Regions from separate parts of the Bradyrhizobium sp. 76 genome, predicted to be linked through region 3. Evidence: predicted binding sites of a transcription regulator. Region 3 holds the regulator's gene; each other region holds the start of a gene.
What was found. Region 3 encodes PhoB, which activates phosphate uptake and scavenging genes when phosphate is short. Its sites were predicted from a motif close to TGTCATNNANCTGTCAT; they were not measured.

Region 1 (7,705 bases), on a different contig from region 3:
GTGCGGGAAGATCGACATGCCGGTGGTGACACCGGCGCGGACCGGGCGGCCGTCGATCTGGAATTCCTTAGCGACGGCATCACCGATCTGCTGCGCCAGCGCGAGGCCTGCCTCCGGCTGCTTGCCGTCGATGATCAGGCCGAACTCGTCGCCGGACAGGCGCGCCACCACGCCGCCGCGCGCGGAATCCTGGAGCCGCTGGGCCACCTCGACCAGGAGCTTGTCGCCGTGCGCATGGCCGAAGACGTCATTGACCTCCTTGAGGCCGTCGAGATCGACGCACAGAACCGCGAACTCCTCGCCGGTGCCCTCGCAGGCCTCGATCATCTGGGTCAACGCCTGCAGGAAAGCGGCACGGTTCGGCAAATCGGTGAGGCCGTCGTGGTAGGCCATGTGCGCCATGCGCGACTCGGTCTGCCGGCGATCGGTGACGTCCTCGTGGGTCTTGATCAGATATTGCGGCTCGCCGGTGTCGCCCAGCACGGTGGCGCGGCGGGTGAGGAACAGCCGCAGTCCGTCCTTGGTGGAGATCGGGTGCTCTTCGGTGATCATCCCACGCTTCTTGATCGCGGCTTCGTCGCGCGCGATGATCAGCTTGGCTTCCTTGGGATTGAAGATGTCGGACGCGGTCAGGCCCGTGGCTTCCTCGCGCCTGCGGTTGAGGATCGTCTCCGCGCTGCGGTTGGCGAGCAGGTAGCGGCCGTCCTTGACCTGCTCGACGATCAGGGCCACCGGGATGTTGTCGACCACGAGCTCCAGGAACTTCTTCGTGCTCTCCAGCTCCTTCGACAGCGAGCGGCGATCGGTGATGTCCTCGAACACGAGCATCAGGAATTCGGGCTTGTTGCTCTCGTTGCGGACCACGATCCGGATCGAGGCAACCATGCGCCGCTCACCGGCGCGGTCGACCTCGAATTCGTTGCGAAACTGGCCGTCCGGCGAATCGAGTGCCGCCCGGTCGGTCGCCTCGATGCTGTCCGCCGAGATGGGCGCAAACAGCTCGCGGGCGTTCTTGCCGACGGCATGATCGCGTGAGAAACCCCAGAAGCGCTCATAGGCGCTATTGGCGAAAATGTAGCGACCATCCTCGATGTTCTTCGCCGCCACGCAGGCCGGTACGTGGTCCAGCAATGTTTCCAGAAACTGCTTGGTGGAGGCGAGCTGCCGGGACAGCCTGCGCTGCTCGCTGACGTCCAGATGGGTCGCCACCGAGCCGCCGTTGGGCAGCACGAAATACTTCACCAGGATGGCCCGCCCGTCCGGCAGTTCGGTTATCAGGCCGTTCGGGCTTGCCGCCTTCTCATAGAACTCGTCGTCGGAAGCGCCGCCGAGCACGCCACGCTGGCGCCGCAGCTCAAGGATGTCGTGGCCGGTCATTCCGGCCCAGATGTCCGACCGCATCAAGCCGTAGATATCGAGATAGCGGTCGTTGCAGAAGATGATGCGCCGCTGCGCATCCGTCATCACCACGCCCTGGTTGAGGTTGTTCATGGCGGAGGAGACAAAGGCATTGCGCCGCAGCTGCAAACGCCTAGTCCGGCGCAGTGAGGAATGGATCCATAGCGCGATCGCGGCGAAGAACGAACAGATCACAATTCCCGCGATCAGGGCTTCCCAGATCACGTTGGGATCGAGGTGGCCGAGGTAGCTCGGAGGGCTGAAGCTGTCGGAGAGGGCAAAGGCGCGCGCAGGCGCGACCGCTGCGGCCAGGCACACGACGGCCTGCATCGCAATCGGAAGCGCGCTGCCCGCGTGCCAGTTCTTCTCAGCCATCAGCCACCCGCGATTTCAACGTCGGATTGTCTGGCCTGGCGGGTTTGGATCGGGTAAACGCCTGTACGAGCAACGGAAAAATGTGGCATCAAATACGGCAATTGCCCTGACATGATAAATGCTTCCTTAACGGAAAACGCCCCCGCGCCGCCGTTCCCAGGCGTGAGGCCTTCGTCGCTTCGAGCGGACGTCCTGCACAACCATGGATAGGGTGGACTGCGTCGTCATCGGAGCCGGCGTGATCGGGCTCGCGGTGGCTCGAAAGCTGGCGCAAGCCGGGCGCGAGGTGATCGTGCTCGAGCAAGCCGAGGCCATCGGCACCATCACCTCCTCGCGCAACAGCGAGGTGATCCATGCCGGCATCTACTACCGCGCCGGAAGCTGGATGGCGCGCATGTGCGTCGACGGCAAGCACGCGCTCTATCGTTACTGTTCCGAGCGCGGCATCCCGCACAGGAATTGCGGCAAGCTGATCGTCGCGACCAATCCGAAAGAGACCGAGAAGCTGCAATCGATCAAGGCGCATGCCGAGGCCAACGGCGTGCTCGACATGCAGTTGCTCACGGGCGATGCGGCACGTGCGCTGGAGCCGGCGCTCGCCTGCGACGCCGCGCTGCTGTCGCCGTCGACCGGCATCATCGACAGCCACGCCTACATGCTCTCGCTGCGCGGCGAAGCCGAGGACGCGGGCGCGGCCTTCGCGTTCCACACCCCGCTGATCCGTGCCAAGGCGACCGCCGGCGTGATCGAGATCGAGGCGGGCGGCGAAGCGCCGATGACGCTGCAATGCAGCCTCCTCGTCAACGCCGCCGGGCTCTCGGCGACCACCGTGGCGCGCAACATCGAGGGCATGCCGCTGGAACGGATCCCGACGGCCTACCTCGCCAAGGGAAACTACTTCAGCTGCAATGCCAGGGCACCGTTCTCGCGCCTGATCTATCCGGTACCCGAGCCCGGCGGGCTAGGGGTGCATCTGACGCTGGACATGGCAGGGCAGGCACGTTTCGGCCCCGACGTCGAGTGGATCGAGACGATCGACTATGAGGTCGACCCGGCACGCGCCGAGCGCTTCTACCCGGCGATCCGCAGATACTGGCCGACGCTGCCTGACGGTGCGCTCATGCCGAGCTATTCGGGCATCCGCCCGAAGATCGTGCCGCCGGCGGTGGCCACGCAGGATTTCTTGATGCAGGGCCCGCGCGATCACGGCGTCGAAGGCCTGATCAATCTGTTCGGCATCGAGTCGCCCGGACTGACGTCATCGCTCGCGATCGCGGATCACGTCGCCGAGCTCGCAAACATCTAGCATTTTAAAGCGAAGCGGATTCCGGTTGCGCGTAAAGAAGAGCGTCCAGACAAGAAGCTAGAGTCGCGCAAATCCTTGCACGCTGCGCGCCTTGCAGCAGGGATGAGCGCAAAGGCTCCCATCCCTGCCTGAAAGGGTGCGATCAACTCTACGCTGTTACGGGGTTACTAGTGGAGCGTGTCGCCGTGCCTGAGACGCTCGATCTGGTCCTTGACCATCAACTTCCGGCGCTTCAACTCAACAATTTGCAGGTCGTCTGTTGAAAGGTGCACGAGAGCTTCGTGCAATTCGTTTTCGAGAGTTTTATGCTTCCGTTCCAATTCAACCAGATGTGCCTGAATTGTCATTCGAAACCTCCTCGGTAGGGGTGAACCTTGGATTCGACCGGACGACGAAGTGTACATCACCGATTCGTTCTGTCGATGGGTATCCGTCGTCGCACTGTCATTTTTGAAAATTCATATGTAACGAAGCGTGAGTAAGGGAACCACGCGGGAAAAATCCGTGATATCAATGCGCTTGCGCAACGTCGGAGTGACCGCAGAAATATCCCGCGGGAGATCGACGCGGGACAGCCCGAGATCGCTTGCGATCACGGCGCGCAAGGACGATAGTTTCCACAGGGCATCCACAGCCTTAATCTCACGCCTATCGGTTTTTCGGCCACCGCAGACATGACCAATGAAGATGCGCGCGAACTCGAATCCGAGCTCGCCCGGTTGCACCAGGAACACCGAGATCTTGATGCGGCGATCGATGCACTGCATCAATCGCCCGCCCCCGACCTGTTGCGGTTACAGCGGTTGAAGAAACGCAAGCTGTTGTTGCGTGACCGTATCGCGTTCATCGAAGACCAGATCACGCCCGATATCATCGCCTGATCCACAGGAGGACAGCTCACGGCGACCCGCCGCATGTGAATCCGCTTGACTCAAAAGGAACAAAATAAGAACATTTGGACACCAACGCCCCCCGGAAAACCGTCCAAGGAAAACGCAGATGTCGGCAGCCGCCCTTCTCGACAACAGCCATTATGAACAAGCCTGTGATCAGGCGATCGCGATGTGCGACGGCAATCTGCGCAGCACCATCAAGGCGCTGATCATGGCCAATGAATATCTGGAGGCCGAGCTGGAGGAATTGCAGGCGGCGGTTTCCGCAGGCTGCATTCCGGAGACCTCGCGCAGCAAGAGCAGCGCCGCCTGACTGTCAGCTATCGGAGCCGACCATGTCCGATGTCACCTATTACGTTGCATTACCTTTCCTGACCGACGAGGACGGCTCGCCGGTCGCAGGTGCGGCCGAGGAATGCCAGAGCGCAGCGGCCGCGCTACGGCGCGCCGAGATCATGTCGCACGGCGCCGGCCACACCGGCGCGGTCGCGTTCAGCCGCAGCGGCGATCCCATGACCGGCGAATTCGGCGACGCCAAACTGCTCCGCAGCTTCGGCAACGTACCGAAAGACCTCGGCACACTTTAACTAGCTGCTGACGAGCCTGATGCGCGGCTCGTGCCGCCGGTGCGCCTTGCGCACATACATGGCGGCATCGGCATCCTCCAGGGCCCGCGTGGCGTCGGACTGCACTCCAAGCAGGGCGACGCCGGCGGAAGCGCCCGCGCTCACGTGCTGGCCGCGAAAGACAAAGGACAATTCGTCGACGGCCTGCTCGAAAGCCGCGGCCTTCGCCTTGGCGTCGGTCTCGCTGAGATTCCAGAGCAGCAGCGCGAACTCGTCGCCGCCGAGGCGGCCCACCAAGTCCGAGGCGCGGATCTGCCGCGTCAGCGTGGCGGCAATCGCCTTCAGCACCTCGTCGCCGGCCGCATGGCCGAAGGAATCGTTGATCGGCTTCAGCCGATCGACGTCGAGGACGATCAGCGCGCCGCTGGCGCGGTAGCGCTTCATGTAGGCGACGGCGCGAGCGAGCTCGCGTTCGAAGCCGCGCCGGTTCGGAATTTCCAGCAGGAAGTCGGTGTCGGCGGCTGCCTCGAGCTCCGCGACCCGCCGCAGCGCCCCCTTGAGCTTGCTCCGGAGGTCGCGGATGGTCGCGTTGACGGCCGGCTTCATAGCCCCTTTGGCGCCGCCAGCGGCCGACGCTCCACGCCGCGCCGGAAGCTTGGCCGGGCCCTTGGCCCGACTCTCGGCCAGACGCTTGGGAGCAACTTTGGAGCGACCGGCGCTGGTTTTCGGGCCCTTTTTGGCCTTCGCAGCGCTCGCCCTTTTTGGTTTCTTCATGGGCATCCTGCTCAATGAAGGCTTGCGGGGATTCACCAAGACAGGATAGTGCATTCCCTTCTCCTTGCCACCGCCTTGCGAGCAACCGGCCGGAACCGCTAATCTGGCCTATCTTCCTGTTTTTCGAGCACAATTGACGTCATGACCGCGCCAATCGCCATCATCATGGGAAGCCAGTCGGACTGGGACACGATGCGGCATACCGCCGACACGCTTGCAGCGCTCGGCGTTGTCGCCGACACTCGCATCGTTTCGGCACACCGCACCCCCGACCGGCTGTTTGCGTTCGCCAAGGGCGCCAAGGGGGCCGGTTACAAGGTCATCATCGCCGGCGCGGGCGGCGCTGCGCACCTGCCCGGCATGGCGGCAGCGCTGACGGAACTGCCCGTGTTCGGCGTCCCAGTCGAATCCAGGACACTGAAGGGCATCGATTCGCTCTATTCGATCGTCCAGATGCCCGCAGGCATCCCGGTCGGCACCCTCGCCATCGGCAAGGCCGGCGCCGTCAATGCGGCGCTGTTGGCGGCCGCCGTGCTGGCCTTATCCGACCCGGCCTTGTCCGATCGCCTCGCCGCCTGGCGCAAGGCGCAGACCGAGGCCGTGGCCGAGCGCCCGGAGGACAAGGCGTGACTGACGCAAAGCAGGTGAAGCTGAAGCCCGGCGACACCATTGGCATCCTCGGCGGCGGACAATTGGGGCGGATGCTGGCTATGGCGGCGGCACGGCTCGGCCTGCGCTGCCAGGTGTTCTCGCCCGATCCGGATTCACCGGCCTTCGACGTCGTCCTGAATGCGACCTGCGCCGAATATGCCGATGTCGAAGCACTCGAGCTGTTCGCCAACGACGTTGACGTCATCACCTACGAATTCGAGAACGTGCCGTCCGCGGCCGCGATGGTGCTGGATGCGCGCCGTCCCGTGCTGCCCAACCGCAAGATCCTTGAGACCACCCAGGACCGGCTCGCCGAGAAGGATTTCGTGACGCGGCTGGGCATCGGCACCGCAGCCTATGCCGACGTCACCTCGGTCCCGTCGTTGCGCGAGGCTATCGCCAGGATCGGCCTTCCGGCGGTGCTGAAGACCCGCCGCTTCGGCTATGACGGCAAGGGCCAGGCCATCATCCGCGAGGGCGACGACGTCGCGAAAGTGTGGACCAGTCTCGCCACCAAATCGGCCATCCTGGAAGCCTTCGTGCCGTACGAACGTGAGATTTCCGTGATCGCCGCCCGCTCCGCGACAGGCCAGGTCGAGTGTTTCGACGTCACCGAAAACGAGCACCGCGACCACATCCTGAAGATCTCCCGAGCGCCCGCCCGGATCCCGGACGTGCTCGCCGAGGAAGCGCGCAGCATTGCCGGCAAGATCGCGGGCGCGCTCGATTATGTCGGCGTGCTTGCCGTCGAGATGTTCGTGCTCGCCAACGGCACCGGACCCAAGGTGCTGGTCAACGAGATCGCTCCGCGCGTGCACAATTCCGGACACTGGACGCTCGACGGCGCATCCGTCTCGCAGTTCGAGCAGCACATCCGCGCCATTGCCGGCTGGCCCCTCGGCAAGCCCGTGCGCCACGGCGAGGTCGTCACCATGACCAATCTGATCGGCGACGAGATCAACGAATATGACAAGTGGCTGAGCGTGCCGGGCGCGACCGTGCACATCTACGGCAAGGGCGCACCGCGCCCCGGCCGCAAGATGGGGCATGTCACCGAAGTGCGACCCACGACCGGCGATTGACGGGACCGCGGCGCATGCCGCGATCCCGCTTTGCGATTACGCCGTCTTTGCGCCAGCGACGACGCCGGTGGGTTCGTCGCTGAGCCAGCGATAGATCACCCCGCCAAGCGCGCCGCCGATCAGCGGCGCGACCCAGAACAGCCAGAGCTGCGACAGCGCCCAGCCGCCGACGAACAGCGCCGGTCCCGTGCTGCGCGCCGGGTTCACCGAGGTGTTGGTGACGGGGATGCTGACGAGATGGATCATCACCAGCGCGAGCCCGATCGCCAGCGGCGCAAAGCCCGCGGGCGCGCGGCCGTGGGTGGCGCCCATGATGATGAACAGGAACATCATGGTCATCACCACCTCGGTGAGGAAGCACACGATCATGCTGTACTGGCCGGGAGAATGGGCGTCGTAGCCGTTGGACGCGAATCCTTTGCTGACGTCGAAGCCGGGAGCTCCGCTTGCAATGACGTAGAGAAGCCACGCGGCCACGATCGCGCCGGCGACCTGCGCGATCACATAAGGCAGGATCTGTCCGGCCGGAAAACGTCCGCCGGCGGCAAGACCGACGGTGACGGCCGGATTGAGATGGCAGCCTGAGATGTGGCCGATCGCGTAGGCCATGGTGACCACGCTCAGCCCGAATGCGAGGGAGACACCGACCAGGCCGATGCC
Region 2 (7,705 bases), on a different contig from region 3:
TCGGTCGTCCTGTCGCTTGGCCTCGGGCTCGCCGTGCTCGTCACCATCACCCAGATCGACGGCAATCTGCGCCGGCAGTTCCTGGCGGCACTGCCCGAGCACGCGCCATCGTTCTTCTTCATCGACATTCCGAGCACGCAGGCCGAGCAGTTCGACTCATATCTGCGCCAGATCGCCCCTGGCGCGACGGTCGATGACGTCCCGATGCTGCGCGGGCGCATCGTCGGAGCCCGTGGCGTCCGCGCCGAGGAGCTCAAGCCCAGCACCGATTCCGAGTGGGTGCTGCAGAGCGACCGTGGCCTGACCTATACCGCCGAGCTGCCGAAAGGCTCCAAGGTGGTCGAGGGCGAGTGGTGGAGCGCCGATTATGCCGGCCCCCCGCTGGTTTCGATGGAGAAGAAGATCGCGGACGGACTCGGGCTCAAGCTCGGCGACGAGGTCGTGGTCAATATCCTCGGCCGCGACATCCCCGCGAAGATCAGCAATCTGCGCAGCATCGACTGGCAGGGCCTCGGCATCAATTTCGTCCTGGTGTTCTCGCCAAACGCCTTCAAGGGCGCGCCGCACACCCACATCGCGACGCTGACCGAAGCCGGCGGCGATGCGGCGGGCGACGGCAAGATCATCAAGGAGGTCGCTGACGCCTATCCGATGGTGACGAGCGTGCGCGTGCGCGAGGTGATGGAGACGGTCGGCTCGGTCGTGACCAACCTGGCGCTGGCGATCCGCGGCGCCAGCGCGGTGACCCTGATCTCGGCGATCCTGGTGTTGGGCGGCGCTCTCGCCGCCGGCCATCGCCACCGGGTCTACGATGCGGTGATCCTCAAGACCCTCGGCGCGACCCGGCTGCGGCTGCTCGGCGCCTATGCGCTCGAATACCTCCTGATCGGGCTTGCCACCGCAATGTTCGGCGTTTTCGCCGGCAGCGTCGCGGCCTGGATGATCGTGACCCGGCTGATGACCCTCACTTTCGTCTGGCAGGGCGGCAGCGCCGCCGGCGTGGTCGCGGCTGCCTTGGTCGTCACGGTTGGCCTCGGGCTCGCCGGCACGCTGCTGGCGTTGAACAAAAAGCCCGCCACGGTGTTGCGGAATTTGTGACAAATGGTAGCGGGCGGGTGCGCGGGAGCGAAATCGCACGATTCCGGCGATTAACCACGTCCGCTCGTCTGGATTGCAGGGAAGGGCGACATTCAGCCGCGCGTGGACGGTTGCAGCGGATGTGTTAGTTTCCCACATATCGAATGGGTTCGGAGCCCCGATTGTTAGCCAAAATTTAGTCGGCAGACATCGGTATCCGAGATAGAATTTGACGAACCGGCGGCGTGGCGACCCTCATGCCGGACCGGACCAACCAACGGGAATTCGACCATGTCGGACCTAGACCGTAACTACGCTTCTCCTTTCGGCAGGGCCGCCGGGCGTGTTGACGCCGCGACGGTCGATGCCGGCCTGCGCGCCTACATGCTGCGCATCTACAACTACATGAGCATCGGCCTGGCCATCACCGGCTTGGCCGCGCTCGGCGTCTACATGGCCGCCGTGACTGACGTTCCGACCCCGGAAGCCGTCCGCGTCGGCAAGCTGTTCCTGACGCCGTTCGGCTACGCGATGTTCGTCAGCCCGCTGAAGTGGCTGTTCATGCTCGCGCCGCTCGCCATGGTGTTCGTGATCTCGGCGGGCATCAACCGTCTCGCTCCCTCGACTGCCCAGATCCTGTTCTGGGTGTTCGCGGCGCTGATGGGCGTCTCGCTGTCCTCGATCTTCCTGGTGTTCACGCACACCTCGATCGTGCGGGTGTTCTTCATCACCGCGGCGACCTTCGGCGCGCTCAGCCTCTACGGCTACACCACCAAGCGTGACATGAGCGGAATGGGTTCGTTCCTGTTCATGGGCCTGATCGGCATCGTCATCGCGAGCCTGGTGAACCTGTTCCTGGCGAGCTCGGTGCTGCAGTTCGTCGTGTCGGTGGTCGGCGTGCTGGTGTTCGCGGGCCTCACCGCCTGGGATACCCAGCGGCTGAAGAACGACTACATCTACGGCTACGCCTCGGCCGGCGGTGACATCGCAGAGCGTGCGGCCATCACCGGCGCGCTGTCGCTGTACCTGAACTTCATCAACCTGTTCACGCTGCTTCTGCAGCTCCTCGGCCAGCGCGACTAAGCGTCAGACCAGAGCGAACGACACCAGCCCCGGCCGAAAGGCCGGGGTTTTTGTTTGGGGTGAGCCTCTCCACACCTACCGTCATTGCGAGCGCAGCGAAGCAATCCAGAGTCCCTCCGCTGGTGCATTTCTGGATTGCTTCGTCGCAAGGGCTCCTCGCAATGACGGAGTATGAGGAGGCACCGTTGCCTCTTCCAGCCGTCCCGGGAAGGCTCTAATCTCGCCCCATGTCCGCACCAGATATCAGGCCCACCACTGAGGCCGACCTTCCCGCCATCACCGCCATCTACCAGCAGGCTGTCCGCGAGGGCACCGCGACGTTCGAGCTGCAGCCGCCCGACCTCACCGAGATGACGCGCCGCTACCGCACGCTGATCGACGGCGGCTACCCCTATTTCGTCGCCATCCTGGACGGGCGCGTTGCCGGCTACGCCTATGCCGGCGCCTACCGGCCGCGGCCGGCCTACCGCTTCACGGTCGAGAACTCGATCTATCTCGATCCGTCCTTTCACCGCCGCGGCATCGGAGCGCTCCTGCTGGAGCGGCTGATCGTCGAATGCGAGGCGCGCGGCTTCCGCCAGATGATCGCCGTGATCGGCGATTCCGCCAATGCCGGCTCGATCGGCGTGCACACCAAGGGCGGCTTCAGGATGATCGGCACGCATCCCAGCGTCGGGCTGAAATTTGGCCGCTGGCTGGACACGGTGATGATGCAGCGCGACCTCGGCGAGGGCGCGACTACGGTGCCGGAGAAGTAGGGTTCAGCTCTTGTAGCCCGGATGGAGCGAAGCGAAATCCGGGAAAGGTTCATCCGCGGATACGACTGCCCCGGATTGCGCTGCGCTCCATCCGGGCTACGAAACGCTACACCACCGCCAGCTTGCGATCGATCACCAGGAGCACGCGCTCCAGCTCGTGGCCGCGGCGCAGGATCAGGCCCGTCGCCGAGATCACGCTGTACATGCCCTGCTTGCGCGCGAGGCGCGGATCCTTCTCGATGCGATAGATCGGCACTTCCGAAGCGCGGCGAAAGACCGAGAACACGGCGCGATCCTTGAGGAAGTCGATGGCGTAGTCGCGCCACTCGCCGTCGGCGACCATCCGGCCGTAGAGATTGAGAATACGGTGCAGCTCGAGCCGGTTGAACGTTACGCGGCTCGGTTGCGCATTCGAAGCGGCGGGGCGCGCCGCCGCGCGCTGTTCGCTCGGATCGGCATCCTCCGACAGACTCATAGGCTGCCTCCTGTCGTATCAGCATGACCGCGTCCGCGAAGACCGTCCCCGGAACCGCGGATCATGACAGTTGCATGATCGCGCCAACTGTTCCCCACTGCAAGGGGCCCTGTAAGGACGTTGGACCGGAGCAAACCGCCCACACGTAGCGGTGGAACTCTGTCGCGGCAAACCGTCACGGGATCGTTAGCAGGAATCATAGTGTCGCCGCTTTTCCGCCAAGCGACTGCCGCCCTGCATTGCGAAAAGACCTGTGTGCGTTGACCCGGTCCTTTCGGTTCCGGATTCCTCAGCCCCCAGCCCCCCGGGGCCGTCAGGATCGGGTCTGTTCGCACGACAAGGAGGGCCAACGCGAGTTGGTCCTTTTTTGTTTGGGCCGGTTTTGTTTGTGTCGGGATGCTTCCGCCTCGACGGATCTCTTCCTCATCAGCGAGAACACTCCCTCCCCTCATCCTGAGGAGCCGCGAAGCGGCGTCTCGAAGGATCGAGGCCGAGCTGCCTCAGCAGGGCCTGCGTGGTTCGAGACGCGCGCAAGAGCGCGCTCCTCACCATGAGGATTGAGACTGTGCTTGAATCGGAAAATTCGAAGTGTGCGCGTTAGTGCAGCGACGTGTACGCCGCGCCCAGCATCGGGCCCGGCTTTTCCCGGCTGCCGTCCTGGACGTAGACCACAGCACCGTCGACGCCGTCGCGCGTGAGGTTCTCGATCGGCACCGTCCAGCTTTCCGGACGGCCGGTCCAGTCGCCGACCTTGAGCAGGTTGCGCACCACGTTATGATAGATGACCTGCTGTCCGCGATTTTCACCGCGGCTGATCGCGATCGGCACCGACTTCGCAATCGAGCAGATCCAGACCTCGCCGTGGGACGCCGTCGGCTCCTTGCTCGCGGCCACCGAGACGTTGATCTGCTTGCCCGCGAGCGACATCGTCACCGGTACGCTCATCACACCAGTGCCGGCGTCGGTTTTGCCGATCGCGCTTTCGATGCCAGTGCGATCGCTGCCGACGACATGCGTGGAGCCGTTGACCACGACCTGCGGCGTGTAGACTTCGCGGTCGCCGCGCATGCGCGAATAGGCACGCTGCCGTGCAGAGAAGCGCGAATCGGCCAATGTGTCCTTCCAGCCGAGATAGTCCCAATAGTCGATCGGCATGCTCAGCGCGATGATCGAGGGATCGCGGGCGAGGTCGCCGATGATCTTGTCGGCCGGCGGGCAGGACGAGCAGCCCTGCGAGGTAAACAATTCGACAACGGCGCGGGGATCAGCCTCGGCAGGACGAATGACGGCGACGATCGCACAGAGACCAAGTGCACCCGACCAGAGGGCGCCGGACCAACGTGAAGCCAGATGAGAAGCCGTCATTGTTGTCATGTCGAACGCCGCACACCATTGCTCGCGAGAGGGAAACCTTACCGCCGGATGGTCACCGTAGTCTTACGGGCCTCACACATTCATCCGCCACAGCAGCCGTCCAGGGCGTGAGGTTGTCCGCCGGGCGGGCCATCCGAAGCCTGCCGCAAACGCGTGAAGGCGGCCTTGTGATAGGCCGCCTTCGTGTAACCTACTACTCACTTCGCAGTGAGCCACCGTTCACAAATCCGCGCTTACGCCGCGAGCTTGCGCAGCACGTAGTGCAGGATGCCGCCGTTGCGGTAGTATTCGAGCTCGTCCAGCGTATCGATGCGGCAGAGCAGCGAAACGCGCTGCAGCGAACCGTCGCCGGAGACGATCTCCGCGGTCAGCTTCTGGCGCGGCTTGAGGTCGCCGATGAGGCCGCGCAGCGTGACCTTCTCGTCGCCCTTCAGACCGAGCGACGACCAGGAGGTGCCGTCCTCGAAGGTCAGCGGCAGCACGCCCATGCCGACCAGGTTGGAGCGGTGGATGCGCTCGAAGCTCTGGCAGATCACGGCACGCACGCCGAGCAGACGCGTGCCCTTCGCGGCCCAGTCGCGCGAGGAGCCATTGCCGTATTCGGCGCCGGCGAACACCACCAGCGGCACCTGCTCCTGCTGGTACTTCATCGCGGCGTCGTAGATCGACATCTGCTCGCCGTCTGGCCAGTGTTTTGTCAGACCGCCCTCGGGGATATTTCCATCCGCGCCCTTGAGCATAAAATTCTTGATGCGGATATTGGCGAAGGTGCCGCGCATCATGACTTCGTGGTTGCCGCGGCGCGTGCCGTACTGGTTGAAGTCGGCCGGACGCACCTGGTGCTCGCTGAGATATTTGCCGGCGGGCGAGGTGAGCTTGATCGAACCGGCCGGCGAGATGTGGTCGGTGGTGATCTTGTCGCCGAACATGGCAAGGATGCGGGCCTCGACGATGTCGGTGACCGGCTCCGGCTCCTTCTTCATGCCTTCGAAATAGGGCGGGTTCTGCACATAGGTCGAGCTCATGTTCCAGCGATAGGTCTCGCTCTCGACCGTCTTGATCTTGCGCCAGTTGGTGTCGCCCTTGAACACGTCGGCATACTTCTTCTTGAAGATCGACGCGGTCACGAACTTCTTCATGAAGGCGTTGATCTCCTTCGTCGTAGGCCAGATGTCCTTGAGGTACACCGGCTTGCCGTCCTTGCCTTCACCGAGCGGCTCGATGGCGAGGTTCTTGGTGACGGTGCCCGCGAGCGCATGAGCGACCACGAGCGGCGGCGAGGCGAGGTAGTTCGCCTGCACGTCCGGCGAGACACGGCCTTCGAAGTTGCGATTGCCGGAGAGCACCGCAGCCGCGACGATGCCGTTGTCGTTGATCGACTTCGAGATCTCCTCGGGCAGCGGACCGGAATTACCGATGCAGGTGGTGCAGCCGAAGCCGACCAGGTTGAATCCGACCTTGTCGAGATCGGCCTGGAGACCGGAATCGGCGAGATAGGCCGCCACCACCTGGCTGCCGGGTGCCAGCGAGGTCTTCACCCACGGCTTTGCCTTGAGGCCCTTCGCGGCGGCGTTGCGCGCCAGCAGACCGGCGCCGATCAGCACGCTCGGGTTCGAGGTGTTGGTGCAGGAGGTGATTGCGGCGATCACGACGTCGCCATGGCCGATGTCGAACTTCTTGCCGTCAACGGCGAAGCGCTTGCCCGGCTCCTCGGCCTTCTTGTATTCGCTGGCGAGCGCGAGCGAGAAACCCTCGGGCACGGACGGCAGCGCAATGCGGCCTTCGGGGCGCTTCGGACCGGCCATCGACGGAACGACATCACCGAGGTCGAGCGTCAGCGTCTCCGTGAACACCGGATCGGGCGACTTGGCGGTGCGGAACAGCCCTTGCGCCTTCGCATAGGCCTGCACCAGCGCGACGCGCGCCGAGGCGCGGCCGGAGGTCTTGAGATAATCGAGTGCCGCGGCATCGACCGGGAAGAAGCCGCAGGTCGCGCCATATTCGGGCGCCATGTTGGCGATCGTCGCCTTGTCGGCGACCGAGAGATGGTCGAGGCCGGGGCCGAAGAACTCGACGAACTTGCCGACGACGCCGAGCTTGCGCAGCATCTGCGTCACCGTCAGCACGAGATCGGTCGCGGTGACGCCTTCCTTCATCGCGCCCTTCAGCTTGAAGCCGACGACGTTGGGCAACAGCATCGACAGCGGCTGGCCGAGCATGCAGGCTTCCGCCTCGATGCCGCCGACGCCCCAGCCGAGCACGGCGAGACCGTTGACCATGGTGGTGTGGGAATCGGTGCCGACCAGCGAGTCGGGATAGGCGACCTCGAAGGTGCCGGTCTTCTTGCCGACCGTCATCTTCTCCTTCTTGGTCCAGACCGTCTGGGAGAGATATTCGAGATTGACCTGGTGGCAGATGCCGGTGCCGGGCGGCACGACGGAGAAGTTCGAGAACGCCTTCTGGCCCCATTTCAGGAACTCGTAGCGCTCCTGGTTCTGCTTGTACTCCTCGGTGACGTTCTTGCCGAAGGCCTTGTTGTCACCGAAGAAGTTCACGATCACGGAGTGGTCGATGACGAGGTCGACCGGCACCAGCGGATTGATCTTCTCGGCATCGCCGCCGAGCTTCTGCATCGCATTGCGCATCGCGGCGAGATCGACCACGGCGGGCACGCCGGTGAAGTCCTGCATCAGCACGCGCGCCGGGCGGAAGGCGATCTCATGCTCCAGCGACTTCTTGCGCAGCCATTTCGACACCGCGACGATGTCTTCCTTCTTGACCGAGCGGCCGTCCTCGTTGCGGAGCAGGTTCTCGAGCAGGACCTTCATCGAATAGGGGAGTTTCGAAATTCCCTTCAGACCATTCTTCTCGGCCGTGGGCAGGCTGTAATAGACATAGGTCTTGGCGCCGACCTTGAGGGTCTTTTTGCATTTGAAGC
Region 3 (7,705 bases):
GTATACTATTTGGTACAGGGGACCGGCGTGGCAGAGATGGCCGTTCAGAGCGATGTAATCGACGACGCCGGACCGTATGATCGCGCCAAGGCCTTGAGCGCGTTCAAGCTCGGCGACGTCACCTTCTACTGGATCACGCGGCTCTCCGCGATCTCGGTGCTTCTGATCCTTGGCGGCATCATCATTTCGCTGATCGTCGGCGCCTTCCCGGCGATGAAGGAATTCGGGATCTCCTTCCTGTGGACGCAGCGCTGGGCGCCGTCCGCCGATCCGCCCGTGCTCGGCGCGCACGGGCCGATGTACGGCACGCTCGTCACCTCCTTCATCGCGATGCTGATCGCCATTCCCGTGGGTCTCGGCATTGCGATCTTCCTCACCGAGCTCTGCCCGCAATGGCTGCGCCGCCCGATCGGCATGGCGATCGAGCTGCTCGCCGGCATCCCCTCGATCATCTACGGCATGTGGGGCTTCTTCGTGTTGGGGCCGTTCCTCGCCAACACGTTCCAGCCCTTCATGATCAAGATTTTCGACGGCGTGCCCGTGCTGGGCGCGATCTTCGCGGGTCCCCCGTCCTATCTCAGCCTGTTCAATGCCGCGTTGATCCTCGCCATCATGGTGCTGCCCTTCATCACCTCGATTTCGGTCGACGTGTTCAAGACGGTGCCGCCGGTGCTGAAGGAAGCCGCCTACGGCGTCGGCTGCACCACCTGGGAGGTCGTCCGCAGCGTGGTGATCCCCTACACCCGCGTCGGCGTCATCGGCGGCGTCATGCTGGCGCTGGGCCGCGCGCTCGGCGAGACCATGGCGGTGACCTTCATTATCGGCAACTCGTTCCGGATCTCGTCGTCGATCTTCGCGCCGGGCACCACGATCTCGGCGGCGATCGCATCCGAGTTCGCCGAGAGCGACGGCCTGCACCAGTCCGGCCTGATCCTGCTCGGCCTCCTGCTGTTCGTGCTGACCTTCTTCGTGCTCGCGGCGGCGCGGCTGATGCTGATGCGGCTGGAAAAGAAGGCGGGGAACTGACGCCATGAATCCGATCTATTCACGCCGCCGCCGCAAGGACATCGTCGTCCGCGGGCTCTGCATCGCCGCAACCGCCTTCGGTGTCACCTGGCTCGCGCTGATCCTGATTACGCTGCTCTACAACGGACTGGCCGGACTCAATGTCCAGCTGTTCACCGAGAACACGCCGCCACCGGGATCGAACGAGGGCGGACTGCTCAACGCCATCGTCGGCTCTCTGATCATGACCGTGATCGGCGTCGGCATCGGCGCGCCGCTCGGCATGTTCGCCGGCACCTATCTCGCCGAATACGGCCGCAATGACCGGCTGACCTCGGTGATCCGCTTCATCAACGACATCCTGCTCTCGGCACCCTCGATCATCATCGGCCTGTTCATCTACGGCGCGGTGGTGGTGCCGATGCGCGGCTTCTCGGCGATCGCGGGCTCGCTCGCGCTCGCGGTCATCGTGATCCCGGTGGTGCTGCGTACGACCGAGGACATGCTGCTGCTGGTGCCGAACGCGTTGCGCGAGGCGGCCTCGGCGCTCGGCCTGCCGCGTTCGCTGGTGATCAAGCGGATCGCTTATCGCGCTGCCCGTTCGGGCCTCATCACCGGCGTGCTGCTCGCGACCGCCCGCGTCGCCGGTGAAACCGCGCCGCTGCTGTTCACCGCGCTGTCGAACCAGTTCTTCAGCCTCGGCCTGAACAAGACGATGGCGAACCTGCCGGTGACCATCAACAACTTCGTGCAGAGCCCCTATGCCTATTGGAAGCAGCTGGCCTGGAGCGGCGCGCTGCTCATCACCCTGACCGTTCTTGCCCTTAATATTTTCGCGCGCATCCTTGGCGCCGAGAGGACCGCAAAATGAGTGATCTTTCCGTATCGATGAGCGCGTCAGGTGGACTGCCGCACGCGGCAGTGCTGCCGGAGGCGCCCCCCAAGGTGACCGTGCGCAACCTGAACTTCTATTACGGCGAGCACCATGCGCTGAAGAACATCAACCTGACGCTCGGCGCCAACCGTGTCACGGCGTTCATCGGTCCGTCAGGCTGCGGCAAGTCGACCCTGCTGCGCATCTTCAACCGGATGTACGACCTCTATCCCGGTCAGCGCGCCACCGGTCAGCTCATGCTCGACCAGACCAACATCCTCGACGGCAAGCTGGACCTCAATCTGCTGCGCGCCCGCGTCGGCATGGTATTCCAGAAGCCCACGCCGTTCCCGATGACGATCTACGAGAACATCGCGTTCGGCATCCGTCTCTATGAGAAGATCTCGAAGTCCGAGATGGACGGCCGCGTCGAGAAGGCGCTGCGCGGCGGCGCGCTGTGGAACGAGGTCAAGGACAAGCTCAACGCCTCCGGCCTGTCGCTCTCCGGCGGCCAGCAGCAGCGCCTCTGCATCGCCCGCACCGTCGCGGTGCGGCCCGAGGTGATCCTGTTCGACGAACCCTGTTCGGCGCTCGACCCGATCTCGACCGCCAAGGTCGAGGAGCTGATCCAGGAGCTGTCCGAGGATTACACGATCGCGATCGTCACCCACAACATGCAGCAGGCGGCGCGCGTCTCCGACAAGACCGCCTTCATGTATCTCGGCGAGTTGATCGAGTTCGACGACACCAGCAAGATCTTCACGTCGCCGTCCGACCGGCGCACGCAGGATTACATCACCGGCCGGTTCGGCTAGGAGACGCGACATGGGTTCTGAACATACCGCAAAGGCCTTCGACACCGACCTCCAGGAACTCACGCGCCTGGTCGCCGAGATGGGGGGTATCGCCGAGCGCATGATCGTCGAGTCCGTCGACGCATTGATCCGCCGCGACGTCCCGCTCGGCCAGCGCGTCGTCGCCATCGACACCGAGCTCGACGCGCTGCAGAAGCGCATCGAGGAGCGCGCGGTGTTGACCATCGCCCGCCGCCAGCCGATGGCGGTCGATCTGCGCGAGATCGTCGGCGCCATGCGCGTCGCGACCGATCTCGAGCGCATCGGCGACCTCGCCAAGAACATGGGCAAGCGCGTCGCAGCGCTGGAGACGGACTTCCATCCACTCAAGCTGTTCCGTGGCCTCGAGCACATGACCGACCTCGTGCAGCAGCAGGTCAAGTCGGTGCTGGACGCTTATGCCGCGCATGATTTGCCAGCGGCGATGGCGGTGTGGAAGGGTGACGAGGAAGTCGACGCCATCTGCACCTCGCTGTTCCGCGAGCTCCTCACCTACATGATGGAGGATCCGCGCAACATCTCGTTCTGTATTCACCTGATGTTCTGCGCCAAGAACATCGAGCGGATCGGCGACCACGCCACCAACATCGCCGAGACCGTGTTCTACATGATCGAGGGCCAGGCGATCACCGACAAGCGGCCGAAGGGCGACATGACGACCTTCGCCAACACGGTACCGAACACCTGAAGACTTAAGGGAGCGACGACCCGATGGGCGCACGCATTATGGTGGTTGAGGACGAGGAAGCCCTGACCGAGCTTCTCCGCTACAACCTCGAAGGCGACGGCTATGACGTCGAGACGGTGATGCGCGGCGACGACGCCGACACCCGCCTCAAGGAGCACATCCCCGATCTGATCGTGCTCGACTGGATGCTGCCGGGCCTGTCAGGCATCGAATTGTGCCGGCGGCTTCGCACCCGTCCCGAGACCAAGCAGCTCCCGATTATCATGCTCACCGCGCGCGGCGAGGAGAGCGAGCGGGTGCGGGGTCTTGCGACCGGCGCCGACGATTACATCGTCAAGCCATTCTCGGTGCCGGAGCTACTGGCGCGCGTGAAAGGCCTGCTGCGGCGCGCAAGCCCGGAGCGGCTCGCCACCGTCCTCGCTTTTGGCGACATCGAACTCGACCGCGACAAGCGCCGCGTGGCGCGCTCGGGCCGGCCGATCGATCTCGGTCCGACCGAATATCGCCTGCTGGAGTTCTTCCTGGAGCACCCGGGACGGGTGTTCTCGCGCGAGCAACTGCTCGACAGCGTCTGGGGCCGCGACATCTATATCGACGAGCGCACCGTCGACGTGCATATCGGCCGCCTGCGCAAGCTGCTCAATCTCGGCCGCGAGCAGGACCCGATCCGCACCGTCCGCGGGGCCGGTTACGCGCTGGATGATCGGTTTGCGAAGGCGGAGCAGGTGTAGGGTTGCAGCTTTGTTTCTTGGCAAGCTGTCCCCGAATTCTTCGACGTCGTCCCGGACGAGCGAGCGAAGCGAGCGCTGATCCGGGACCCATAACCACCGAACGTGGTTTGGCGAAGACTCGGAGTGACCCCTTTCGCGCAACAACCGCGCGCTCCGAGTATGGGTCCCGGCCCCCGTGCGCATTGCGCACTAGGCCGGGACGACACGGAAATTGAACCTTCTTCGCGCGACGACTTGCCGTAATTACCGCGGGCCCGGCTTCACCGGTGCGCGGCGCCGATCCGACGCCGGCTGGTAAGCGACGCGCGAGTGCTGGGCGCAATAGGGCAGGCCGGACAGCGCCCGTCCACCGCAGAAGAAGAAGTCCGGGCTCGAGGGATCGCCGACCGGCCAGTGGCAGGTCGCCTCGTTCAATTCCAGCAGCGACAGCCGCTGGCTCATCGGCACCACGTTGTCATAGGTGACCGGATCCGGCTCAGCCTCGACCTCGAAGGCCTGCGCCAGCGCGGTGTTGCCGCGCGAGATCGGGCGGCTCACCCGCATCATGTGCTGCGCGGGGCGCGCCTTGCGCGGCCGCGGCGCTGCCGACGAAGGGCTCTTGGCGCGGCCCGAAAGGCCGAGCCTGTGCACTTTGCCGATCACGGCATTGCGGGTCACATTGCCGAGCTCCGCCGCGATCTGGCTGGCCGAAAGTCCGGCCTCCCAGAGCTTTTTCAGCTGCTCGACGCGATCATCGGACCAGGTCAAAACCGTCATTGCACCCTTTCCCTCGCTGCGCGCCCGCCATCCTGGGGCCTCGCAGCGAATGCCTAAGCCTTCAAAAACCCGTGCCGCCAGAATCCCTTAAGGCTCGCCGGGCGCGTCTTGAACGCCCGAACGTTTACGCCGGTACATAAGGACTTAAAGATCAGAACCACTGCACGAGATGTCGTATCTGACAATCCAAACGCTACAATATGGCGTGACTCCCGCGCAAGAGTCCGCCGACTCGCTTCCACATGTTCCGTGACTAAATCCCGCAAAATCGGCACCGCAAGACTACGGATTCAGCGTTTCGCGAGGCTTTCCGGGCGGCATTGACACCCGTTTCACCAGGCCTAAGATAGTCGCGCGTGCCGCCCTCAAGAGGCGGCACGTTTCGTTTTCCGGGCCGGTCGATGGTGCGTTGCGCAATGCACGCTCACACCGTCCGCAACATTCAAGTGACCGTCATGACTAACAGCGCAGCGCCGCATTTGCTCCCCGTTTTCGCCAGGTCCGACCTCGGTTTCGAGCGTGGCGAAGGCTGCTGGCTGATCGCGACCAATGGCGAGCGCTATCTGGACTTCACCTCCGGCGTTGCGGTGAATGCGCTCGGCCATGCCCATCCGGCGCTGGTCGCGGCGTTGCAGGAGCAGGCCACGAAGCTCTGGCACATGTCGAACCTGTTCCAGAGCCCGGACGGCGAAAAGCTCGCCGCGCGCCTGTGCAATGAAAGTTTCGCGGAGTTCGTGTTCTTCTGCAATTCCGGCGCCGAAGCGCTGGAATGCGTGATCAAGGTCGTGCGCCGTTATCACGCCGCGAAGGGCCATCCCGACCGCTATCGCATGATCACCTTCGAAGGCGCCTTCCATGGCCGCACGCTGGCGACACTTGCCGCGACGGGTTCGGCAAAATATCTCGAAGGTTTCGGCCCCCCGATGGAGGGCTTCGACCAAGTTGCGCATGGCGATCTCGACGCGGTGAAAAAGGCGATCGGTCCGCAGACCGCCGGAATCCTGATCGAGCCGATCCAGGGCGAGGGCGGTGTGCGTTCGGCAACGCCCGCCTTCCTGAGGGCGTTGCGCCAGCTCTGCGACGAGAAGGGTCTGTTGCTCGCCTTCGACGAGGTGCAAACCGGCATGGGCCGCACCGGCGATCTGTTCGCGTACCGCCGCCTTGGCGTCGAACCCGACGTGATGTCGCTGGCCAAGGCGCTCGGCGGCGGCTTCCCGATCGGCGCCTGCCTTGCGACCGCGGAAGCGGCATCCGGCATGACGCCGGGCTCGCACGGCTCGACCTTCGGCGGCAATCCGCTCGCGATCTCGGCTGCGAATGCCGTGCTCGACGTCATGCTCAAGCCCGGCTTCTTCGATCACGTGCAGAGGATGTCGCTGCTGCTCAAGCAGAAGCTCGCCTCCGTGATCGACCGTCATGGCGATGTCGTCAGCGAAGTGCGCGGCGAGGGCCTCCTGATCGGCATCAAGGCCGTGGTGCCTTCCGGCGATCTCGTTGCCGCCTTGCGCGCAGAAAAGCTGCTCACCGTCGGTGCCGGCGACAATGTCGTGCGTTTCCTGCCGCCTTTGATCGTCACCGAAGCCGAGATCGAGGACAGCGTCGGGCGGCTCGAGCGCGCCTGCACCGCGTTATCCGGCAACAAGCGGGCGGCAAGCTGATGAGCAAGTCGCCCGATAATACACACGAGAAAACACCGAAGCACTTCCTCGATATCAACGAGCTGCCGCTGTCGGAGCTCAAGCGCATGCTCGCCGCGTCCACCGCGATGAAGGCGAAGCAGAAGGCGCATCAGCCGGTCAGGCCGCTCGAAGGCAAGACGCTGGCGATGATCTTCGAGCGCCCCTCGACGCGGACGCGGGTGTCTTTCGATGTTGCCATGCGCCAGCTCGGCGGCGAGCCCATCATGCTCACCGGTGCCGAGATGCAGCTCGGCCGCGGCGAGACCATCGCCGACACCGCGCGGGTGCTGTCGCGCTATGTCGACGCGATCATGATCCGCATCCTCAATCACGACGCCCTTCTGGAGCTTGCGGCGAACGCCACCGTGCCCGTCATCAACGGCCTGACGCGGCGTTCGCATCCCTGCCAGGTGATGGCCGACCTCATGACCTACGAGGAACATCGCGGCCCGATCGAGGGCAAGACGGTGGCCTGGACCGGAGACGACAACAACGTGCTGGCGTCCTGGGCGCACGCCGCCGAGCGCTTCAAGTTCCAGCTCAATGTCGCGACACCTCCGGAGCTCGCCCCGAAAAAAGCCATGCGCGACTTCATCAAGGCAACCGGCGCGCCGATCATGCTCGGCACCGATGCCGAAGCCGCCGTGCGTGGGGCCGATTGTGTCGTGACCGACACCTGGGTGTCGATGGGGGACAAGGAAGGCGAGCACCGCCATAACGTGCTCAAGCCCTATCAGGTCAATGCCCAGCTGATGTCGCTGGCCCAGCCCGATGCATTGTTCATGCACTGCCTGCCCGCCCATCGCGGCGAGGAGGTCACCGACGAGGTGATCGACGGTCCGCAATCCGTCGTGTTCGACGAGGCCGAAAACCGCCTGCACGCGCAGAAGGGCATTCTGGCCTGGTGCTTCGACGCGGTGAAGTAGATCGACGCGGCGAGCTAACTTTCCGTCGTCCCGGCGAAGGCCGGGACCCATACCGCGGAATCTCTCTTGTGGCAGATCGGCGGAGGCAACGAGTTTTCGCCAAACCAATATTCGTGGTTATGGGTCCCGGCCTTCGCCGGGACGACACCGAAGTTGCCGTATCATGATCAAACCAGTGTCCAGATGAGCTGC
Region 4 (7,705 bases), on a different contig from region 3:
CGAAGTCGCCGCAGTGGAATCGCGGCGCCTATCTCGTCAGCAGCTTTGGCCATTGCGCGGAGTGCCACAGCCCACGCAACGCGCTTGGCGGCATCATCGCCGGACAACGCTTCGCGGGAGGCCCCAATCCGGAAGGCGAGGGATGGGTGCCCAACATCACCCAGAAGGGCCTCGGCGAGTGGAGCGCGAAGGATATTGCCTATTTCCTGAAGACCGGCGAATTGCCCGACGGCGACAGCGTCGGGGGCGCGATGACGCGGGTGATCAAGAACACCTCGCAATTGCCGGACGACGATCTCGCGGCGATGGCGGACTATCTCAAATCGCTGCCGCCGGTGGACGGTCCGCGGCGCCCCAAGCGCAAGGAGGGCGGCGCCTGATCAGGGCCGCCGTTTTCTCGACGGTCAACTCGCGCCAAACGCCTTGAAGGTGATGATGGTGAGGGTGTCCTGGATGCCGGGCAGCACCTGCACCTTCTCGTTGACGAAGTGGCCGATATCGGTGTCGTTGTCGACGTAGAACTTCACCAGCAGGTCGTATTGACCGGCCGTGGAATAGATCTCGGAGGCGATCTCGGCTTCGGCAAGCGCATTGGCGACTACATAGGATTGGCCGAGCTTGCATTTGATCTGGACGAAAAAGGGAACCATCGCGGTCTCTCCGAAAGCATATCTGGCGGCTAATAGGCCAAACCCGGCCGGATTTAGCAAGCGAACTTGCTGGGCCGAGGGAGGCGCGCTAGGACGGTCCATGGCTTCGAAAACGCTGAAGATCGCCCCATGACAACGCCCGTCGCGCTGACCATTGCCGGCTCCGATTCGAGCGGCGGCGCCGGCATCCAGGCCGACCTGAAGACCTTTGCCGCGCTGGGGGTTTTTGGCGCGTCCGCCATCACGGCGCTGACCGCGCAGAACACCCGCGGCGTCACCGGCATTCACGCGGTGCCCGCCGAATTCGTCACCGCGCAGATCGATGCGGTGTTTTCCGATCTCGAGGTCGGCGCGGTCAAGATCGGCATGGTGGCGCAAGCCGCCAGCATCGATGCGATCGCGGCCGCGCTGTCGCGCTGGGCGCCCCGGCATATCGTGCTCGATCCCGTGATGGTGGCGACATCGGGTGATCGCCTGCTCGCCTCCGAAGCCGTCGACGCCCTGCGCATCAAGCTGATGCCGCTGGCCTCGGTGATCACACCCAATCTGCCCGAGGCCGCGGCTCTGCTCGGCGAACCGGTCGCGGCCAGCGAGGCCGAAATCGAGAGCCAGGGGCGCCGGCTGCTGGCGCTCGGCTGCAGGGCGGTCCTGATCAAGGGCGGGCACGGCGAGGGCGCCGAGAGCATCGACTATCTAGTCGATGCCAGCACCACGATCGCGCTGGCCGCGCCGCGCGTTGCCACTCGCAACACCCATGGCACCGGCTGCTCGCTGTCCTCGGCGGTCGCCGCCGGGCTCGCCAGGGGCGAGGATCTCGAGCGCGCCGTGCGCAAAGCCAAGGCCTGGATCAGCGCGGCGATCGCGGCCGCCGATCGCTTCAGCGTCGGCCACGGCCACGGCCCGATCCATCATTTCCACAAATTCTACTGACGCCGGTCGCGAGCGCGCCGCAGCTCCGGGTTCTTGCGGAGGCCGCTGCGACGCCATGTCGCCTGATTGTCGCATGCGACTGATATTCGCGGGGTGGGCGAGGCAAGCGCGATTCGGTTCCGAAGGTGCCTCAAAGGTTCAATTGGTCATCCCCCTGTCACGGGACATTGTTACAGGCTGGCGCATGGGAAGTTACGATGTGAGTGACGAGAGCCCGGAGCGGCGCTTTCGCACGTTGTTCATCTCCGACGTTCATCTCGGAGCCCGCGGTTCTCAAGCCGACCTTCTGCTCGATTTCCTGCGTTTCCATGATGCCGACACGATCTATCTCGTCGGCGATATCGTCGACGGCTGGGCGCTGAAATCGAGCTGGCATTGGCCGCAATCGCATAACGATCTCGTCCAGAAGCTTTTGCGCAAGGCGCGCAAGGGCGCCAAGGTGATCTACATCCCCGGCAATCACGACGAGTTCCTGCGCAACTATTACGGCACGCATTTCGGCGGCATCGACGTGGTCGAGAATACCGTCCACACCGGCGCGGACGGCAAGCGCTATCTCGTCATCCACGGCGACATCTTCGACCTCGTTGTGCAGAACGCACGCTGGCTCGCCCATCTCGGCGACAAGGCCTACGACTTCGCGATCCAGCTCAATCGCTTCGTCAACTTCTTCCGGCGCATGTTCAAGGTGCCCTATTGGTCGCTGTCGCAATGGGCCAAGCAGAAGGTCAAGAACGCCGTCAACTATATCGGCGCATTCGAGCAGGCGCTCGCCGCCGAGGCGCGGCGCCACGACGCCGACGGCGTGATCTGCGGCCACATCCATTACGCGGTGATCCGCGACGAGGGCGGCATCCGCTACATGAATTGCGGCGACTGGGTCGAGAGCTGCACGGCGCTGGTCGAGCACGATGACGGCCGTTTCGAGATCATCACCTGGGCGGACCAGGCCGAGAAGCCGGCGCAGGTCCCGCAGGTTGCAGCCAGAGCTGCATGACAAAGGCAGCCTGATGCGCATCCTGGTCGCGACCGACGCCTGGCACCCGCAAGTCAACGGTGTGGTTCGGACGCTGACCAAACTTGCTGACGGTGCCAAAAGCCTCGACGTCGAATTCTCGTACCTGACACCGCAATCGTTCCGCACCTTTGCGATGCCGAGCTATCGGGACGTGCGGCTGGCCATGCCGCGGCCGGGCAGAATCGCGAAGCTGATCGAAGAGGCGCAGGCGGACAGCATCCACATCGCGACGGAGGGGCCGATCGGCCTCATGGTCCGCCGCTATTGCCGCCAGCGCAAGCTGCCCTTCACGACCAGCTTACACACCCGCTTTCCCGAATATGTCCGCGCTCGCGTGCCGGTGCCGGGCTCGCTGATCTGGCGGGCGCTGCGCCGATTCCACAGCCCCAGCCGCGCCGTGATGGCGGCAACGCCGGCGCTCGCCAGCGAGCTGACCGAGCGCGGCTTCGACAATGTCGTGCTGTGGCCTCGCGGCGTCGACACCCATTTGTTCCATCCCCGTGCGATTGATCTCTGCCTGCCGGCGCCGGTGTTCCTCTCGGTGGGCCGGGTCGCGGTGGAGAAGAATCTCGAGGCCTTCCTCGACCTCGACCTGCCCGGCACCAAGGTGATCGTCGGCGATGGTCCGGCGCGTGTCGCGCTGGAGGAGGCCCATCCGGACGCGATCTTCCTCGGCGAAAAGCACGGCGAGGAACTGGCGGACATTTACGCTGCCGCCGATGTCTTCGTGTTTCCGAGCAAAACCGACACCTTCGGCCTGGTCCTGCTCGAAGCGCTGGCGAGCGGCCTGCCGGTCGCGGCGCTTCCGGTGAAGGGGCCCCGCGACGTGATCGGCGATGCGCCGGTCGGCGCGCTCGATCACGATCTGCGCAGCGCCTGCTTCGCCGCGCTGGACATCTCCCGGCAGGACTGTGTCGAATTCGCCGCCAACTACACCTGGGAGGCCTCGGCCCGGGCCTTTATCGACAGCATTTTGGCGGTCGGCGCGGTGCTGCCGGGCCGGAACGGGGCGGAGCCGGCGCGATTCGTCGCCTGAGAGCCCAGAATGCTCGCGCGGAGATGCCTTGCCCGCGCCTCCTCCGCCGCGATAACATCAGGCATGACAGAACAGCTCCTCCCGATCGGCCCTGCCGATATCGATGCCGCAGCGCGCGTGATCGCACCCTTCGCCGTCCGTACGCCGCTGTTGTCCTTTCCCGTGCTCAACGAACGCGTCGGCGCAAAGGTCTATCTCAAGCCGGAGATGCTTCAGCGCACCGGCTCGTTCAAGTTCCGCGGCGCCTTCAACAAGGTCGCCTCGATCCCGCAGCACAAGCGCGCCGGCGGCGTGGTGGCGTTCTCCTCCGGCAATCACGCCCAGGGCGTGGCGGCGGCGGCCAAGATCCTCGACATGCAGGCGACCATCGTGATGCCCGCGGATGCGCCGTTGTCGAAGCGCGAGCGCACCAAATCCTACGGTGCCGAGGTCGTGCTGTACGACCGCGACCGCGACGACCGCGAGGCGATCTCGCGCGGCATCGCCGAGAAGCGCGGCGCAACGCTGGTCAGGCCCTATGACGATCCCTTCGTGATCGCCGGCCAAGGCACCGCCGGCCGCGAGATCGCCGAGGACATGGCGGCACTTGGTCTCGCCCCTGACATCGTGGTGGCGCCGGCCTCCGGCGGTGGTCTGATCGCGGGCGTCGCGACGGCCGTGAAGGCGCGCTATCCGCTGGCGCAAATCGTCGTCGCCGAACCCGAGGCTTTCGACGATCACGGCCTGTCGCTGACCGCAGGTCATCGCGAGCCGCACGGGCCGGCAGGCCGCACTATCTGCGATGCGCTGATGGCCCTGATCCCCGGCGAGATGACGTTCGCGATCAACAGCAAGCTGCTCGCGCGCGGCGTGACCGCCTCGGACAAGGAAGTCGGCGCGGCCGTCGCGTTTGCCTATCGCGAGCTGAAGCTCGTGGTGGAGCCGGGCGGAGCGGTCGGCCTGGCCGCGCTGCTTGCGGGGCGACTCGAAGTTGCCGGCAAGAACGTCGTCATCGTGCTCTCCGGCGGCAATGTCGACGCCGATCTGTTTGCCGAGCTGGTGGCCTGATAATCCAATCTTCTGACATGAAGAAGGGCAGAGCGTCACCGCTCTGCCCTTTATCGTGTGTGGCCGACCGCGATCAGTGCATGAAGCCGCGGTGGTTGTTGCCGCCGTTACCGCCCGGGCTCTGGTTCATCGACTGCCGGAAGTTGTTGCTGCCGCTATTATTGACGATCCGGTTGGTCGTGTTGAACTGCGGGCGGGTGTTGTTCTGCACCTGCACCTTGTTCACGGGGTTGTTGTTGATCTTCGCGCCGTTGTCGATGCGGATCGGGTTGTTCTGCGTCTGAACCTTGACGGGCTTCGTATCGATGCTCGTGCCACCCTTGCCGACATTCACCGGCATGCTCACGATCTTGCCAGGAGTGCCATTGGTCGTGCCATTGGTCGTGCCATTGGTCGTGCCGTTAGCAGTACCGTTCGGCGTCTTGTTGGTCGCAGGCAGCGTCACGATCTTGCCGACGCCGCCATTGTTGTTGGTGGTGTTGGTCGGCGCGGGCAGGGTCACGATCTTGCCCGGGGTCTGCGACGGCGTGCCGTTCGGCTGGTTGTTGCCCGCCGGCAGGTTGACGATCTGGCCGCCATTGCCGAGCTTGCCGATGCCGTTGTTGTCGCCCGACTTCTGCACGATCGACAAATTGCCGTTCACTTGCGCGCCGCCATTACCCTGCTGCAGCGGCATGTATTTGGGCTGGCCGAGATTGCCGATCTTGACGGTCGGGGCGATATTCTGCGGCGCCAGGAACTTGGTCGCCTGCATCAAGGGGATCTGTTTCGGCTGCATCTGGAGCTTCAGCGCGACCTGCGCATAGGGCGTGTTGCCGTAGCTGTCGTAGAAGTTCTTGTAGGCGACCGGCGAGTTCGCGAGCACCGTCTTGTGCCAGGCCTGCGTGAGCAGCAGGTTGTTGAGCAGCCAGCGGACGTGATCGCACAGCGGGTCGTGCGGATACATCGTGATGAACTCCTGATAGTACTCCGGGCGGGCTTCGGACACCACGTAGTCATAGGCCTGGCGGGTCGAGCGGCTCGGCAGGTTGGAGGCCATCTGCACCACAGGCGCATTCACCGGCGCGCGGTTGGCGGCAACGGCGGTGTCGCCGAAGAAGGTGAAGTCGGACGTCAGCGACGAGCTCTCCCACGGGATCTGCGCGCCGCTGGTGGTCTGGTTCACTTCGAGGCGCACGCGCTTGAACAGCTGCTCGATTGGCACATTGGGCTCGCGCGCGACGTTCAGGAAGGCCTGCGTGTAGGGGCTGTGGCCGCCGGTGCCATCCTGCGCTTCCGCGCCCGGCGCAGTCGAGTAACCGACGATCGAACCGTTCGGGGCATCGACGATGGCCAAACCACGGCCGGCATCATTCACGTTCGGGAACGGGTTGTTGCGGCAGGCATCGAGAATGACGATGCGCATGCGGCTCGGGATCGTCTCCAGCGTCGACATCACGTCGACCAGACGGACGGAGTTGTTGACGAGCTCGGTCTGGCTCGAGACCTTGGCGTCGACGGGAACGAGGTAATTCTCGCCGGCGAGCTGCACGCCGTGACCGGCGTAGTAGACCATCGCCACCGTGTTCGGACCGCGCGCCGACACTTTGGCGGAGAAGTCCTGCACCACGCGAAGCATGTCGTTCTGGGTCAGGTCGGTCGCGGCGACCACTTCGAACCCGGCCGAATTCAGGAATTTCGCCATGGACTCCGCGTCATTGTCGGGGTTGGCGAGCTGCGGCGCGTTCTGGTAGTTCGAATTGCCGATCACCAGCGCCACGCGCTGTTCCGGGCCTTGCAGCGCGGTGGGGGCCGGCTCGACCGGAGCGACTTGCGCGGAAACAGGGCCGCAGGCGAAGCCGAACAGGCTTCCCAGCAGGCTGGCCGTCATCAGGAAAGGTTTTAGGCGGAACATGGCGTGCTCCTTTGGCACTGATCTCGATACGAGATTGGTTGCCCGGGAGCTTGGCCGCGTTCGAGTTTGAGGTCCGTGATCGCCATCACCATGGTAGGCTGCGTGATCTGAATCACGCTTGGAACCCGCCGGGGTGGGTGCACGATGGGAGGACAGTCGTCACATGCTGAAATCGATCGATCCGATCCTCACGCCCGACCTGCTCTGGCTGCTGGCTTCGATGGGCCATGGCGACGACCTCGTTTTCGTCGATGCCAATCACCCGGCGGCACGCATCGCGCAGAGCACGCACTCGCGGCGCCTGATCCAGTTGCCGGGCATGAGCATGGAGACCGCGATCCGCGCCATCATGTCGGTCTATCCGCTCGACGATTTCGATCCCGATCCGGTGCGCGTGATGATGCCGGTCGACGATCCCGATCGCGTCCCCGACGTGCAGCGCGCGGTGCTCGCCGAGATCGAACGCGCCGCCGGCCGGCCGGTCACGCCCGGAAAACTCTCCCGGCCGGATTTTTATCGCGCGGCGGCGGCGAGCTTTGGCGTCGTGCAGGTCGGCGACAGCAGCAGTTACGGATGCTTCCTGATCAGGAAGGGTGTGATCAGCTAGAAGCGCACGATCGAACGATGCGAGACTGCGTCACGCGTGCTCGAACGGTCCGACCTCGCGGATCACCTTGCAGATTTGCAGGAAGCCGCTGGCGTAGAACTCGGCATGTCCCCGCTTCATCGTCTCGACATGTTCGGGGTGGGTGCGCCAGGCTTCGAGCGCTTCCTCCGAGGCAAAACGGAACACGGTGAGCTCCTCGCCGTCGTCGGCTTTGAACGACTTGACCGACAGAAAGCCGGGAAGACGGCTGACGATGTCGTACATGCGCTCGCCGAGTCGGTCGTGTTCGCCGACAGAGGCGCCGTCACGCAATTGCAGATCGCCAATGACAATCACTTCACCAATCATGTTTCCTTGACCCTCGGTGATGGATTTCCGTTCTCGATCTCTTCGGTTTCGGGATGGGCTTTGTTACATCGCCCACCCGAATTTGAATGGCCTGCCGGCATCCGACTGTTTATGGTCGGTCCATGTCGCGCCTTATGTGTCTATCTGTCGCTATTGTCCTGTCGCTGCTGCCGGC

Region 1: a site for PhoB is predicted at 3,511-3,527, ahead of IVB48_RS17055 (DUF465 domain-containing protein). Genes of this name have one in related genera too.
Region 2: a site for PhoB is predicted at 3,457-3,473, ahead of IVB48_RS15315 (DUF2794 domain-containing protein). Genes of this name have one in related genera too.
Region 4: a site for PhoB is predicted at 1,725-1,741, ahead of IVB48_RS14485 (UDP-2,3-diacylglucosamine diphosphatase). Genes of this name have one in related genera too.

Annotation. Positions count from the first base shown of each region.
Region 1 covers NZ_JADPIS010000090.1:102,849-110,553, reverse strand. The annotation lists gene IVB48_RS17065 (EAL domain-containing protein) at 1-1,773, opposite strand, end outside; gene IVB48_RS17060 (NAD(P)/FAD-dependent oxidoreductase) at 1,976-3,079, shown strand; gene IVB48_RS17055 (DUF465 domain-containing protein) at 3,247-3,426, opposite strand; gene IVB48_RS17050 (DUF465 domain-containing protein) at 3,754-3,960, shown strand; gene IVB48_RS17045 (hypothetical protein) at 4,079-4,285, shown strand; gene IVB48_RS17040 (hypothetical protein) at 4,308-4,559, shown strand; gene IVB48_RS17035 (GGDEF domain-containing protein) at 4,560-5,312, opposite strand; gene purE (5-(carboxyamino)imidazole ribonucleotide mutase) at 5,454-5,942, shown strand; gene IVB48_RS17025 (5-(carboxyamino)imidazole ribonucleotide synthase) at 5,939-7,045, shown strand; gene aqpZ (aquaporin Z) at 7,082-7,705, opposite strand, start outside.
Region 2 covers NZ_JADPIS010000064.1:50,076-57,780, reverse strand. The annotation lists gene IVB48_RS15330 (FtsX-like permease family protein) at 1-1,098, shown strand, start outside; gene IVB48_RS15325 (Bax inhibitor-1/YccA family protein) at 1,369-2,160, shown strand; gene IVB48_RS15320 (GNAT family N-acetyltransferase) at 2,388-2,918, shown strand; gene IVB48_RS15315 (DUF2794 domain-containing protein) at 3,025-3,393, opposite strand; gene IVB48_RS15310 (DUF1223 domain-containing protein) at 3,991-4,767, opposite strand; gene acnA (aconitate hydratase AcnA) at 5,001-7,705, opposite strand, start outside.
Region 3 covers NZ_JADPIS010000103.1:35,741-43,445, reverse strand. The annotation lists gene pstC (phosphate ABC transporter permease subunit PstC) at 37-1,026, shown strand; gene pstA (phosphate ABC transporter permease PstA) at 1,031-1,876, shown strand; gene pstB (phosphate ABC transporter ATP-binding protein PstB) at 1,873-2,694, shown strand; gene phoU (phosphate signaling complex protein PhoU) at 2,705-3,421, shown strand; gene phoB (phosphate regulon transcriptional regulator PhoB) at 3,445-4,152, shown strand; gene IVB48_RS26595 (GcrA family cell cycle regulator) at 4,396-4,908, opposite strand; gene IVB48_RS26590 (aspartate aminotransferase family protein) at 5,364-6,566, shown strand; gene argF (ornithine carbamoyltransferase) at 6,566-7,513, shown strand.
Region 4 covers NZ_JADPIS010000059.1:432,491-440,195, reverse strand. The annotation lists gene IVB48_RS14500 (cytochrome c) at 1-380, shown strand, start outside; gene IVB48_RS14495 (Lrp/AsnC family transcriptional regulator) at 405-650, opposite strand; gene thiD (bifunctional hydroxymethylpyrimidine kinase/phosphomethylpyrimidine kinase) at 780-1,580, shown strand; gene IVB48_RS14485 (UDP-2,3-diacylglucosamine diphosphatase) at 1,765-2,577, shown strand; gene IVB48_RS14480 (glycosyltransferase family 1 protein) at 2,591-3,634, shown strand; gene IVB48_RS14475 (threonine/serine dehydratase) at 3,698-4,681, shown strand; gene IVB48_RS14470 (caspase family protein) at 4,755-6,575, opposite strand; gene IVB48_RS14465 (RbsD/FucU domain-containing protein) at 6,739-7,182, shown strand; gene IVB48_RS14460 (antibiotic biosynthesis monooxygenase) at 7,213-7,530, opposite strand; gene IVB48_RS14455 (hypothetical protein) at 7,653-7,705, shown strand, end outside.